One region of the Mesorhizobium sp. M0047 genome, then DNA from elsewhere that is predicted to be linked to it. Evidence: predicted binding sites of a transcription regulator. Region 1 holds the regulator's gene; the other holds the start of a gene.
The links. Region 1 encodes LexA, which represses DNA repair genes until DNA is damaged. Its sites were predicted from a motif close to TGTTCNNNNTGTGTTCNG; they were not measured.
Positions count from the first base shown of each region.

Region 2: a site for LexA is predicted at 3,803-3,820, ahead of NKJ89_RS22665 (helicase-related protein). Genes of this name have one in related genera too.

Region 1 covers NZ_JAMYUW010000041.1:40,915-48,532, reverse strand. Annotated here, with positions in the region: gene gltA (citrate synthase) at 1-376, opposite strand, end outside; gene gltX (glutamate--tRNA ligase) at 561-1,985, opposite strand; gene NKJ89_RS28580 (ComEC/Rec2 family competence protein) at 2,086-4,551, shown strand; gene lexA (transcriptional repressor LexA) at 4,545-5,297, opposite strand; gene kynU (kynureninase) at 5,740-6,987, opposite strand; gene kynA (tryptophan 2,3-dioxygenase) at 7,068-7,618, opposite strand, start outside.
Region 2 covers NZ_JAMYUW010000026.1:26,221-33,838, forward strand. Annotated here, with positions in the region: gene NKJ89_RS22660 (RNA-binding S4 domain-containing protein) at 1-213, opposite strand, end outside; gene NKJ89_RS22665 (helicase-related protein) at 229-3,636, opposite strand; gene phbB (acetoacetyl-CoA reductase) at 4,346-5,071, opposite strand; gene NKJ89_RS22675 (acetyl-CoA C-acetyltransferase) at 5,185-6,369, opposite strand; gene phaR (polyhydroxyalkanoate synthesis repressor PhaR) at 6,675-7,286, shown strand; gene NKJ89_RS35775 (citrate synthase) at 7,361-7,618, opposite strand, start outside.

The DNA.
Region 1 (7,618 bases):
TGGTGTGGCGCGTCACGCGGTAGTCGAAATCGTCCTTCTGCGCCTTGGTCGGCAATTCACCGTAGAGCAGGAGATAGCAGACCTCGAGGAAGTCGCCGTGTTCGGCCAACTGGTCGATCGGGTAGCCGCGATGAAGCAGGATGCCGGCGTCGCCGTCGATGAAGGTGATTTCGGATTCGCAGCTTGCGGTCGAGGTGAAGCCGGGATCGTAGGTGAAGGCCCCGGTGGTGGTGTAGAGCGAAGCGATGTCGATGACGTCAGGCCCGACAGAACCGCTTCGCACCTTGAATTCGTGGGTCTTGCCGGCGAATGCAAGCGTTGCCGTGGTCTCCTGGCCCTTGCCGCCCAAGTCCAGTTTTTTAGCAGCGTCGGTCATTGCAAACTCCTTCTTGTTTCCTCATGCCGGCAAAGGCAAAATTCTGCAGAGCGACACGTTGAGATCACCGCAATGCGCGTATTCGCCACCGCATTTCAGGAGGTGCGTGCCAGATTGGGCCAAGGCCTAATGTTGCACTGCGAAACCCGCCTTTCAATGCCAATCTTCTTGGGCCAGTTTGCTCCTAATCGATTTGGTCTTCTATGCGCGCCAGGCTTTCCTCGCGGCCGAGCACGGCAAGCACATCGAACACGCCCGGCGAGGTGCTTTTGCCGGTCAAAGCGGCGCGCAGAGGCTGGGCCACGGCGCCAAGCTTGTGGCCACCAGCCATGGCAACCTCGCGGATCGCGGCCTCTGCCGAGGCGGCCGTCCAATCGCTTGTAAGCCCATTCAAAGCTTCGTGAGCGCCGCGTAGGATCTTGCGGGCATCGTCATTGAGCAGAAGGGCCGCCTTGTCGTCGATCGGTAGTGGCCGCGTGGCAAACAGGAAGGCGGCACCATCGACGAGTTCGACCAGCGTCTTGGCGCGCTCCTTCAGCCCCGGCAACGCGGCCAGCAGCTGCGCCTTGTTGCTGTCGTTCAGACGCGCGGCCATCGCCGGGCCGGCTTCGAGATAGGGCAGGGTGGCGATGAAGATATCGAACAGCTCGGCGTCGCTCATGCGGCGCATATGCGCGCCGTTGATCGCCTCCAGCTTGGCGAAGTCGAATCGGGCCGCACTTTTGTTGACATCACCGATGTCGAACCAGGAGATCATGTCGTCGATCGACATGATCTCGTCGTCGCCGTGGCTCCAGCCCAAGCGCGCCAGGTAGTTCAGCAATGCCTCCGGCAGATAACCCATGGCACGATAGGCTTCGACGCCGAGCGCGCCATGCCGCTTCGACAGCTTGGCGCCATCGGCACCGTGGATCAACGGGATGTGCGACATCGAGGGCACGGCCCAGCCCATGGCGTTGTAGATCACGGTCTGGCGCGCGGCGTTGGTCAGATGATCGTCGCCGCGGATGATATGGGTGACGCCCATGTCATGATCATCGACGACGACGGCATGCATGTAGGTCGGATTGCCGTCCGAACGCAGGATGATGAAATCGTCGAGGTCCTTGTTGGGGAAGCGTACCTCGCCCTGGACACGGTCATGGACAATCGTCTCGCCCTCGGTCGGCGCCTTGATGCGGATGGCACCCTTGGCGCCTGCAGGCGCCTCTGAGGGGGCACGGTCGCGCCAGCGGCCATCATAGCGGGGCGGCAGGCCTTTGGCTCTGGCGGCCTCGCGCATCGCCTCCAGTTCGGCCGGCGTGGCATAGCAATAATAAGCCTTGCCCAGGCGCACGAGTTCCTCGGCCACCTCCCGGTGGCGCGGCGCGCGCTCGAACTGCGACACCGGCTCGCCGTCCCAGGTTAGGCCGAGCCAGGAAAGCCCGTCAAGAATGGCAGCTGTCGCCGCGTCGTTGGAGCGTTCGCGATCGGTATCTTCGATGCGCAGCAGCATCGTGCCGCCGGTGTGCCTTGCATACAGCCAATTGAACAGCGCCGTGCGCGCGCCGCCTATATGCAGGTAGCCGGTAGGCGAGGGAGCAAAACGGGTGACGACCTTGTCGGACATGTAACTCTCGGAAACCATCTGAAGCGGGTGCGGTGCGCGGACTTTCGCGCGCCCGGCGTTCATGTAGCATAGGGTGTCGAGGGCGCAAGGGGCAGACCCGATGGCTGGACGAGGCTGGGGCTCGGATCAGGACGAGGACGCTGTCATTGGCGTCAGCGAGCGGTCCCTGTTTGCAGCGCCACTGCCAGCTTCATTGCCGCCGCCATCGCCCCTTGTGCCGGCACCCGACAAGGCGCCTTTGCAAGCCGGTGTCTCCGCCCCTGTTCCAACTGCCGAAGCCAGCAGGATCGTGCGCTTGCGCCGGCAGATTGGCCTGATATCACCGCCGCGCCTGCGCAATAGCCTGGCCATGGCGGCAGGCCTGGAACTCGACCGAGGCGTGGCCTTCCTGCTGGTGCCGGTCTGCCTGGCAAGCGGGGCGATCGGCTATTTTTCGCTTGTGGCGGAGCCGGACTTCGCAAAGCCTGTCGCAGTTGTCATCTTGGCGGGGCTCTGTGCGCTGGTCTCGCGTTCCTGGCCGAAAACCCATCTGTCCTTCATGGCGGCGCTTTTGTGTACACTCGGCCTGCTCGCCGCGAAGGTCGAGACATGGCGAGCCGGAACGCAGATGCTGGGCTCGGAAATCTCGACGCAAGTGACCGGCCGGGTCGTCTCGCTCGAACGGATGGAGAGCGGTCGCATCCGGCTGACAATCGACGTGGCATCGACTGCAAGGCCGAAACTGCGCTATGCGCCGGAGCGGGTGCGGCTTTCGGCACGCAATATCCCGGCGGACATGACCGCCGGTTCCCTGATCACTGGGTATGCCAAGCTGTTGCCACCGACCGGGCCGGTGCGGCCGGACAGCTACGACTTCTCCTTCGACAGCTATTTCGCCGGCATCGGCGGCAGCGGTTTCTTTCTCGGCAATCCAAAACTTGTCGTCACCGATGACGATAACATGCCGTTGGCGGCCCGGCTTTCCTCGGGGATCGAAAAAGCCCGTGAGGCCATTGCCGATCACATCAGGGGCAGCGTCGGTGGCGCCGAAGGCGAGATCGCCGCGGCGCTGATCGTCGGCGTTCGCGCCGGCATTCCCGATGACGTGAACGAGGCGATGCGGCGTACCGGCATCTATCACATCATCTCCATTTCCGGACTGCACATGGCGCTGGTCGCTGGCACCATCATGGGTTTGCTGCGTGGCGCCTTCGCCCTGTTTCCGGATTTTTCCGCGCGTCGCCCGGTCAAGAAGTATGCTGCGGCTGCCGCACTGTTCTCGATCGCCGCCTATCTTATCATCTCAGGCGTCGTCGTTGCCGCCGAGCGCAGTTTCATCATGCTGGCGGTGATGCTGATTGCCGTTCTTTTTGATCGGACAGCACTGACGATGCGCAATCTGGCGATCTCGGCGATCGCGGTCATCATGGTGTCGCCGCATGAAGTGGTCGGCCCGAGTTTTCAAATGTCGTTTGCCGCGACGGCCGCGCTGGTCGGTGCCTATGCCGGCTGGGCGGATCATCGTGCGGGGAAGGCGAGGCCACCGCCGCCAAAGCGATCCTTGCCCGGCTTCCTGACGCGAAAACTCCTGCTGGCGGCAGCCGGCCTTGCCATGACCTCCATCATCGCCGGCAGCGCCACGGCGCTGTTTGCCATCTGGCATTTTCAGCGTGTGTCGCCGCTCAGCCTGTTCGCCAACCTGGCCATCATGCCTATCGTAACAGTCGTAATGTTCCTGGCTGTCGCCAGCGCGCTGCTGATGCCATTCGGCTTGGACTGGCCGGCCCTCTTTCTGATGGGCAAAGGCCTGACGGTGATGATCGCGATGTCCGGATGGATTTCCGAGCGTTCGCCAGTCGACGCAATCGGTTTGATTTCGCAGCAATCCGTCGTGCTGGTGACGATTGCCTTGGTCATCGCGACGATGGCGACCACATGGTTGCGGCTCGCAGCGCTTCCCTTCGCGCTTGCCGGCCTGTTGACCGTCTCGGATACGCGCGTACCTGACGTGCTGGTCTCGGAGGATGCGAGGCTGGTGGCGCTGCCGATTGGCGGCGGCGAACTCGCGGTCAGCCGGGCCAGGCCGAACGAATTCACCGTCGACAACTGGAAGCGTGCGCTGACGTCCGAAAGCATTATCGCGCCGGAGGTGTTCGACGAAGGCGACGGGCAATTCGACGTCGAGGATGCGGCTGAAATGCCGCCGGGAGCGCCATTCTATTGCACATCAGGCGTTTGTCTCGCCAGGCATCCGTCCGGTGCTATCATTGCCTATGTCGAGGACCGAAAGGACACCTGGAAAGCCTGCGGCTTCGCCGACCTGATCGTCATCAACGACGCGACGGCCTATGACGCTTGTCACAACCCGCTGGTTCTCGTCATCACCAAGCGGCAACTGGCTCGCAATGGCAGTGCTGCCGTCTTCTTCGATCGCCAGTCGGCGACTGCGCCGGCAACGGTCAGCTTTGCGGTGGGTAAGCCCTACCGGCCTTGGCACGTGCAACGCAAGTTTTCGCGCGAGGCGAGGGGCCTGCCGCCCTTCAAGAGACCGGACAAGCCCGTCGTTAAACCGCAGCTGCCTCAGTAACGGCGGATCAGGCCGACAAGCTTGCCTTGCACCTTGACCCGGTCTGGACCGAAAATCCGTGTCTCATAGGCCGGATTGGCGGCTTCGAGAGCAATCGAGGCACCCTTGCGGCGAAACCGCTTCAGCGTCGCTTCCTCTTCATCCACCAGCGCCACGATGATTTCGCCAGGGCTCGCCGTATCGGCGTTGCGGATGATGACGGTGTCGCCGTCGAAGATGCCGGCCTCGATCATCGAGTCGCCCTTGACCTCCAGCGCATAGTGCTCGCCTCCCATGATCATGTCCGGCGGCACCGAGATCGAATGGGTCTGGTGCTGGATGGCATCGATCGGCACACCGGCGGCGATGCGCCCCATCACAGGGATCGACACGGCGGAGACCACGTCGTCGTCATTGCCGGCTGAAGGCATCCGCGAAGACGCCGGCTTGATCTGCCGGCCAAGGCCGCCCTGGCCGACGCTGGCCTGACCAAGACTGCCTTGGATGACGCTTGGCGAGAATTTTTTTGCGGCGTTGAGGCCGGGCGCGATCGAATCCGGCAGCCGCAGCACTTCCAACGCGCGTGCCCGGTTGGGCAGCCGGCGAATGAAGCCGCGCTCTTCCAGTGCCGTGATCAAACGATGAATCCCGGATTTGGAGGCAAGGTCGAGCGCCTCCTTCATCTCGTCGAAGGATGGCGGAATGCCGCTTTCCTTCAGGCGTTCATGAATGAACATCAGCAGTTCGTGTTGCTTGCGTGTCAGCATGGCGGCCCCCAGGGTACCTAAAACCAGAATCAGAAAACAAACCCAGAACAAACACTATATGTTCCAGTTGTGTTCTGCAACCGTTTAAAGTTTAATGAATCTGTTAAGGCCGCTGAAATTATTTGGCGCGCGCCAGCGCGCTTGGGTGATCACGGCATGCCGTCACAAGGCGCTTTCCGGCATTGAAATTGTTATGGTTAATGGGCTGCCGCCCATCGTTGGCCCAAGCTTTGGCATGAGCTGCCCATGGATCCGCGACGGGGCATTTCCAGCCTTCCATGCGTTCGTCTGCCGTGAACGAAACGAAGCCAAAATGCCAACCTTGGTTAATTTGTTGATGCCAGTGTTGGCCAGCAGCGGCAACCGGATTTGTGCACTGGAAATTCGTCCCTCCATCATCCGACCAAGAGGCAACGATGCGACAACAGTTGGGACGACTGCGTCAGGTCACGGCCTCCTTGACGGCGAAACGCTGGTCCTTCCATGCATCCGTTCGCAGAATGTCTTCCAGCACCTCGACCGCCAGCCACACGTCCTTGTAGCCGACATAGAGCGGCGTAAATCCGAAACGGATGGTTGACGGCGCGCGGAAGTCACCGATCACTCCGCGCTCGATCAGCGCCCGCATGATTTGATAGCCATGATCGTGAACGAACGACACCTGGCTGCCGCGCCTGGTCGCGTCGCGGGTGCTCTCCAGCGTGAGGCCATAGGCGCCGCACTTCGCTTCGACGAGCTGGATGAACAGTTCGGTCAGCGCGACGCTTTTCTTTCGCAATGCCGCCACGTCGACGTCGTTCCAGATTGCGAGCGCACCTTTGAGCGCCCGCATCGACAGGACCGGCTGCGTGCCGCACAGAAAGCGGCGGATACCGGTGCCGGCAACATAGCCTCGTTCGAAGGCAAAGGGCCGTGCATGCCCCCACCAGCCGCTGAGCGGCTGGCTGATCGCGCCGTGGTGGCGTTGCGCGGCATAGATGAAGGCTGGCGCACCTGGACCGCCGTTGAGGTACTTGTAGGTGCAGCCGACAGCGAAATCGGCTTTTGCATGATCGAGCTCGACTGGCAGAGCGCCAGCGGTGTGGCATAGATCCCAGACGATCAGCACTCCGGCCGCATGAGCTATGCGCGTCAGCGCCGCCATGTCGCGCAGTTCACCCGATTTGTAATTGACGTGGTTGACCAGCACCACCGCGACGCTTTCGTCGATCAGCTCTTCGATGGTTGGCGCGTCGACGCCCGCGAGGCGCAGAAGGACCCCATCGCGGGTCGAGGCAACGCCTTCGGCGATGTAGAGGTCGGTGGGAAAACTGTCAGCCTCGGCGACGATGGCCGATCGGCCGGGCCGCATCTCCATCGCGGCATGTAGCACCTTGTAGATGTTGATCGACGTCGTGTCGCAGACAACAGTCTGTCCGGCTGCGGCCCCGATCAAGCGTCCGAGCTGGTCGCCAAGTTCGATCGGCATCTCGAACCATCCGGCTGTATTCCAGGCCCGAATGAGATCCTTGGCCCATTCCTCGGTGGCCGCCTGCTGCAGCTCGCCGAAAACGGCATGCGACGCTGCCCCAAGCGAATTGCCGTCGAGATAGATCACCCCCTCCGGCAGAATGAAACGATCGCGCATGGCGCGGAGCGGATCCGTGGCATCCATCGCTTCGATTGCAGCGAGATCAGGAATTCCACTCATGGTCAGTCAGTCCTCGGTTGTTCGCGAAGGTTTTCCGCTGCAAGCGCGCCCTCGATGTGCCTGTTCTCATTTCGATTGTGTCAAAGCCGGGTACGGACTGCCCACAGCTCCGGAAACAGCACGACCTCGAGCATCTTCTTGAGATACGAAGCACCCGACGTGCCGCCGGTGCCGCGTTTCAGGCCGATGATGCGCTCGACCGTGGTGACGTGGTTGAAGCGCCAGCGGCGGAAATAGTCCTCGAAGTCGACCAGCTTCTCGGCCAGTTCGTAGAACATCCAGTAGCGCTGCGGGTCGCGGTAGATGGTCTGCCAGGCGACCAGAACCTCTTCATTCTCGGTTCGCGTCTCACGCCAATCCGTGCGCCTGGCATCGGTGCCGATGTCGAATCCGTTGCGCGCCAGAAGCAGCAGCGCTTCGTCGTAGAGCGACGGCTCCGCCAGGATCGCCTCCAGCTTGCCGCTGAGGTCCGGCCGGTGCTTGTGAGGGCCCAGCATGGCGAGGTTGCGGTTGCCGGCCATGAACTCTATGGCGCGATACTGCCAGGACTGGAAACCCGAGGACTGGCCGAGTGCATCGCGGAACTCGGTATATTCGCTGGGCGTCATCGTGCGCAGCACATCCCAGGCGT
Region 2 (7,618 bases), on a different contig from region 1:
ACCGGCGCCAAGTACCTTCCAGACGAAGATGCGCCGCTCGAGGGTGATGGTCAGCACGTCGCCGGGCTTGACCAGATCGGAGGCCTGCGCTGCTTTGTCGCGATTGATGCGCACGCGGCCGGCGACCACCAGTTTCGCTGCCAGCGAGCGTGATTTCACGGCGCGCGAGAAGAATAGCCATTTGTCGATGCGCTGGCGGCCTTCGACGACCATCGAGGCGAGCCAGGTCTACTTCTTCAGCTGGTCGCGCAGAGCGGCGAGCTTGGCAAAAGGCGAGTCAGGATCGAAGCGCACCGGGCGTTCCTCGCGCGGCTTCGGCTGGAAAGCCGGCTTGCTGCCTTGCGCACCCTTGCCGTCCGGCCTGCCGCCCTTCCAGTCGGACCGGCCTTCGCGGCGGTCCGACCGATCGCCTTGGGGGCGGCCGTCACGCCGCTGTTCTCCTTCGGCCTGTGGCTTGGGCTTGAACTTCGAACGGTCGAAGCGCGGCTTGCCGGCGCCTTCGCGCCGTCCTTCATGGGCCGGACGATCGCCAGGTGGAACTGCGGCTGGGGCGCCGACAGCATCCACAGGCGCATCGCTACGGCCGCGCCCTTGCCCGTTGCGCGGGCGATTGTTCCTGCGGCTGTCGTCGCGGTTGCGCGGGCGCTGTTCGAAGCGACCCTGACGCCACAACAGTATGGGCTTTGGCGCTTCGGCTTCCGGGGCGGGTTCGCTGCTGGCGGCCGCTTCAGCCGCCGCTGCAGGTTCGTTTGGCGCGGCGTCCGTTGCGGGCGCGGCATCTGGCGTCAGCTCGGCCGGTGCGGCTTCAATCTCGGCAGCTTCAACCGCTGCCTGTGGTTCAACCGGCGCAGGTTCGGCGGCCTCTGCAACAATCTCGGCTTCGTCCTGCGCGGTTTCGACTGGAGTGTCCGCCTGTTCTGCCACATCGGGCACAGTAGGTTCTGCGGCGGCGTCCGCGATGATTTCGGCAGGACTTTCGGCCGGCTTGTCCGAAACGGCCACTGCGTCCGATGCCGGCTCCGAACCTTCGATCGCTGCCTCCGCGGCCGCGTCAGTTGCCGCGGCTTCTGCCGCCTTGGCCTGTTCGGCACGTGCCGCCTCTTCCGCCGCCAGCTTGGCAGCGGCAGCTTCGCGCGCGGCATTGTCCTGTGCTTCGAGCCGCGCCTTCACCTCGGCCGGCGGCTTCGGCTCGGCGCGGTAGCCCAAGCCTTTCAGGATTTCTTCCATGTCGTCGGCGGTGGCGCCGAGGATCGACATCATGGGCGGCGTCACCATGAAGGACTGTCCGTCATAGGCGCCATCCGGGCGTTGCCCGAGACCTGGCTTCCAGTTGGTCGCGGGGCGGATCAGGTCGGCCAGCCGTTCCAGGATGTCGATGCGCACAGCGCGGCGGCCGAGATTGCGGTAGCCGGCCAACTTGTAGAAGGTCTTGTCGAAGGCAGGATCGATGACCACCGATGTGCGGCCGGAAGCGAGCGCGTGAACCACGTCGCCAAATCCGGGCTTGTCCTTGCCGTCGTTTTTCAACGCCCAGAGAAGCGTCACCAGTCCGGCGGGCGCCGGCTTGATCAGCGCCGGCACGAAGACATGGTAGGCGCCGAAGCGCACGCCAAGCCGGCGAAGGGCGGCGCGACCTTCCTGGTCGAGCGACTTCATCTCCTCGGCGATGTCGCGGCGGTTGATGAGACCGAAATTCTCGACCAGCTGGAAGGCGATGCCGCGGCCGATGCCGGAAATCTGGTCGGCATTCTTAAGGTCGACCAGCGGCTTCAGCAGCGATTCGATCTGGAAATTGACGAACCGCTCGGCACGCGCGGCGACCTTGTCGCGTGCCGGGCCAGTCAGTTGTTCGTCGGCCAGCAACACCAGCCGCGGCTTCAGCGCGTCTTCGCCGGAAACCAGCGTGCCGATCGGCGCGCCGATCCAGCGCAGCGTGCCGTCCGAGCCAAGCGCGATGTCGCCATTGGCTGAAGCGCCGAAGCGCTCGGCGCGCGCCTCGAACTCGGCGGCCAGCGCCTTTTGGGCGGCGGTGCGCACGGCCTTGGCGTCTTCGCCGCCGACGGTCTGGTCGGCGGTGAAGCGGAACCCTTGCAACTCGCCGACATGGTGGCCTTCGACAAGGACGGTTCCGGTAGGACTAATTTCGGCTTCAGGCATGGTATTTTCTCTAAGGCGCCGCATGAGGACGGAAGTCCTGCGGTCTACGAAGCGTTTCGTCAACCGCTCATGCAGCGCATCCGACAATCTGTCTTCGATTTCGCGCGTCTTTTCCTGCCAGTGTGCCTGATCGGCCAGCCAACCGGGCCGGTTCGACACGAATGTCCAGGTGCGGATCTGGGCAATGCGATGCGACAGCGTGTCGATGTCACCCTCGGTGGTGTCGGCGCGGCGCACCTGCTCGGCCATGTAATTCTCGTCGACATGGCCATGCCGCGCAAGGTCCGTGTAGATCGAAGCAACGAGGTCTGCATGCTGGGCCGGCGCGATCCTGCGGTAATCGGGCAGCGCGCAGGCCTCCCACAGCAGCGCCACGCGTTTGGCATTGCTGGCAAGAGCGCGGATGTCTTCGTCGCGCGACAGATATTCAAGCGCCTGCGCGTCGACCGCAGGCAGCGCACGCGTCAGCCCTTCGACCGGGGCATTGGTTTCGATCGAGCGCTTCAGCGCATCGAGGCTGGCGAAGTCGAAACGCGCGGTTCGCCATTGCAGCACCTTCACCGGATCGAAATCATGGCCTTCGATCTTCTTGATCAGTTCCTCGTCCAGCGGGTCGACCTGGCCGGTTACGCCAAAGGTGCCGTCGCGCAGATGCCGACCGGCGCGGCCGGCGATCTGGCCAAGCTCGGCCGCCGCCAGGTTGCGATACTGATAACCATCGAACTTTCGGTTCTGGGCGAAAGCGACGTGATCGAGATCGAGGTTGAGGCCCATGCCGATGGCGTCGGTGGCAATGAGATAGTCGACATCGCCCGACTGGAACAGCGCCACCTGGGCGTTGCGGGTGCGTGGGCTGAGCGCGCCGAGCACAACTGCGGCACCGCCTTGCTGCCGGCGGATCAGTTCGGCGATGGCGTAGACCTCGTCGGCGGAGAAGGCGACGATCGCCGTGCGCCGCGGCAGACGGGTCAGTTTCTTGGAGCCGGCATAGGCAAGATGCGACAGCCTCGGCCGCGTCACCACAGAGACGCCTCTCAGCAGGCGCTGCAAAATGCCGTGCATGGTGGCGGCACCGAGCAGCAACGTTTCCTGACGGCCGCGCAGATGCAGGATGCGGTCGGTGAAGATGTGGCCGCGTTCGAGGTCGCCGGCAAGCTGCACCTCGTCGATGGCGACAAAGGCGGCATCGGTCTCGCGCGGCATGGCCTCAACGGTGCAGACCGAATATTTCGCGCCCGCCGGCTGGATCTTTTCCTCGCCGGTGATCAGCGCGACCTTGTGGGCGCCAACCTTTTCGCAGACGCGGGCATAGACCTCGCGCGCCAGCAGCCTGAGCGGGAGGCCGATGATACCACTCTCGTGTGCCACCATGCGCTCGATGGCGAGATGGGTCTTGCCGGTGTTGGTGGGCCCAAGTACGGCAGTCACGTCGCGACCCGAAAGGATCAGTGGCTCAGTGTGTTTCGGCTGGATGTTCATTGATCCGGAAATAAGGCTTCTGGCCTCTGGTTGTCGGGAGCGTGCCTCAACTGGCGCGTATGACAGGGGACACATAGGGATTTCGGGCGAGAAGCGAAAGCGGAATGTTCCGCCGGCGGCTAGAAGGGGTCTTTGTCAAGCTCTCAATCGGCTGCGGATTAACGGATAGAACGAGTCTGGAACGAATCGGCGACGAATCAGTGACTCCTGCAGATTCAGCTTTTGTTCACGGCTACATGTGGGTTTCGCGACCACCGAACGCACCACATGCTGAATCCCCGAACTGGCCCGTTTCATGCTAGGAGGGCTATGACGTTAACCTTTGCCCATGAGCGATCATGAAGGCTTGGCGTCCCTCGCCCAACGGCATGAAATTGTTGATCTTTCCTAACCAACGTTAAGGATTGGGCTGGCGATTCAGGTCGCCATCGTTAACTTTCCGGTCAAAGCCAGAACGAATCGGAGACGAATCGGCGATGGCATGATTTTCTTGGTTTGTTCACCCCAATACCTAGTGTTGTAGACAGGTTTTCCACCAATTATCCACAGGCTTGGGAACAGGTTTCGCACAGGGCAGCGGCCGGCCGTTAACCTCTGCGTGCCGGATTGGGTCAGCGACCGACGAGGATATCTCGAAAAGATCAGGCCGGCAACGAAAAACGGGCCGGCGTACCGGCCCGTGGAGCTGTCCGCCTGCATCGCCGCGTCGTCAGGCGAAATACTGGCCGCCATTGGCTGTGATAGTCGAGCCGGTGATGAAGCCGGCATCTTCGGAAGCCAGGAAAACGACGCAGCGCGCGATCTCCTCGGGCTCGCCGAGGCGGCCGACGGGGATTTGCGGGATGATGCGCTCGTTGAGCACCTTCTCGTCGATCGCCTTGACCATCTCGGTGGCGATGTAGCCGGGGCAGATGACATTGACGGTGATGCCCGCGCGCGCCCCCTCTTGAGCCAGAGCTTTGCTGAAACCGATGTCGCCGGCCTTGGCGGCGGAATAGTTGACCTGGCCGGCCTGGCCCTTCTGGCCGTTGATCGAGGAGATGGTGATGACACGGCCGAACTTACGGTCGCGCATGCCGCTCCACAGCGGATGCGTCATGTTGAAGACGCCCGACAAATTGGTGTCGATGACCTCTTTCCACTGCTCGCGCGTGATCTTGTGGAACATGGCGTCACGGGTGATGCCGGCATTGTTGACCAGCACCGAGACGGGGCCGAGATCGGCCTCGACTTGGCTGATGCCGGCGGCGCAGGCGTCATAGTCGGCGACCGACCATTTGTAGACCGGAATGCCGGTCTCGGCCTTGAATTTCGCCGCCGCTTCGTCATTGCCGGCATAGTTGGCGGCAACCGAATAGCCGGCGTTCTTCAATGTGATCGAGATCGCCGCGCCGATGCCGCGCGATCCGCCCGTGACGATTGCTACCTTGGTCATGAAGTTCCTCCTCCCTAGAGTTTTTCGTGAATGGTCAATAGTGAATGGTGAATGGTCGAAGACGGACGGCTACCCGCCATTCACCATTTGCCACTCACCATTCACTCTTTTTCTCAGATTGCCTCCACGCACATGGCGACGCCCATGCCGCCGCCGATGCAGAGCGTAGCGAGGCCCTTCTTGGCGCCGCGCCGGCGCATCTCGAAGACCAGTGTGTTGAAGATGCGGGCACCTGAGGCGCCGATCGGGTGACCGATGGCGATCGCACCGCCGTTGACGTTGACGATCGAAGGATCCCAGCCCATATCCTTGTTGACGGCGCAGGCTTGCGCCGCAAAGGCTTCGTTGGCCTCGATCAGGTCCAGATCGCCGACCGACCAGCCGGCCTTTTCCAATGCCTTGCGCGAGGCGGGAATAGGTCCGGTGCCCATGATCTGCGGATCGACGCCGGCGGTTGCCCAGGACACGATACGCGCCAGCGGGGTGATGCCGCGCCTCACTGCTTCCGCTTCGCTCATCAGCACAGCACCCGCGGCGCCGTCATTGATGCCGGAGGCGTTGGCGGCGGTTACCGTGCCGTCCTTGTCGAAAGCCGGCTTCAGCTTGGTCATGGCGTCGATCGTGGCGCCGTGACGGATGTACTCATCCTGGTCGACAATGGTGTCGCCCTTCTTGCCCTTGATGGTGACGGCGACGATCTCGTCCTTGAATTTGCCGGCCTTCTGCGCGGCCTCGGCCTTGTTCTGCGAGGCCAGTGCGAACTGGTCCTGGTCGTCGCGGGTGATCTGGAACTGGCGCGCGACGTTTTCGGCGGTGTTGCCCATGTGATAGCCGTTGAAGGCATCCCACAGCCCGTCCTTGATCATGGTGTCGATCAGCTTGAAGTCGCCCATCTTGACGCCGGCGCGCAGGTGCTGGGCATGTGTCGAAAGCGACATCGATTCCTGGCCGCCCGCGATGATCACCTTGGCGTCGCCGGCGGCGATCTGCTGCATGCCGAGCGCAATGGCGCGCAGCCCCGAGCCGCAAACCTGATTGAGGCCCCAGGCCGTGGTTTCCTTGGGCAGGCCGGCATTGATCGATGCCTGGCGGGCCGGGTTCTGACCCTGCGCCGCGGTCAGCACCTGACCAAGGATGACCTCGTCGACCTCGCCTGGTTCGACACCGGCGCGCGACAGCAATTCCCTGATGACGACGGCACCGAGCTCATGTGCCGGGGTGGCGGCGAAGGCGCCGTTGAAGGAGCCGACCGGTGTGCGTGCGGCGCTGGCGACGACGATGGAATTGGCAGAGGTCATTTTCTTCTCCGGACTTCGAGCTGTCGTATTTTTGGGCGTTGTTGGCGACTTTTCTTGCCCTTTCCATGATCCAAGTCAAACCGGAAATGGGCATGGCGCCCATGCGTCACAAGCGGGTCGTGCTTCGCCGGGGCGGCAGTTCCCTCATTGCTGCGCAGCATATTTTGGCCGCTATGCAGCATTTAGTGATCCCGCACTGCACAAACTGCTTGGAATTGTGAGGCTTTTGCGCATATCCTCAAAAAAGGCACAATCGTTATCGGCGGCTTACTCAGAGGCCCGCCGGTGTCCCCGGGAGGATGTAGATGGCCGCGAAAGACGATCCGATCATCATCAAGAAATACGCCAATCGCCGCCTCTACAACACCGGCACCAGCACCTATGTGACGCTCGAGGACCTCGCCGAGATGGTCAAGAAGGGCGAGGAGTTCACCGTCCAGGACGCCAAGACCGGTGACGACATCACGCATCCGGTGCTGACCCAGATCATCTTCGAACTGGAGAACAAGGATGGGCAGAACATGCTGCCGATCCCGTTCCTGCGCCAGCTGATCGCCTATTACGGCGACCAGATGCAGATGATCGTGCCGAGCTTCCTCGAACAGTCGATGCTCGCCTTCTCCAAGGAGCAGGAGCGCTTTCGCGAGCAGATGAAGGGTGCGCTCGGCAAGTCGCCGCTGGACATGATGAAAATCACCACGCCAATCAAGGCGCTGGAGGAGCAGACGCGCCGCAATATGGAAATGTTCCAGAATGCGATGCGTCTGTTCACGCCGTTTCCGCCCGCGGGCTCCGCACCAGCCGCTACGCCAGCGTCCGAGCCGGCCAAGAAGGAAACGCCTGACAAGCCCGACGACCTGCAGGAGCTGAAGGACCAGATCGCAGCCATGCAGCGCAAGCTCGACACGATGTCTTGAGGCGTTCGGATTGAAACAACGGCACATCGGATCGCTGCCCGTCCCACTTTTCCGAAGACCGGTACCCTTCGGCCCTATGGCAGCACTCCCACATAACGGCCGCGGGGCCTGATAAGGCCTCCGCTAGTTATCTGTTCGACCGTATGCGCGGCCCAGCCGACGCTGCGTGCGAGTGCGAACAGGCGGAACGGCGCATCGCGCGGCAAGCCAAGGCTGCGCGTCAGCGCGACCAGGGCAAAGTCAATGTTGGGAAGCGCACCAGTCGCGGCATGGGCCGCGTCGCACAGCGACGATAATGTGCCGTCGACCTCGACTACCGACAGCAGCGCTTC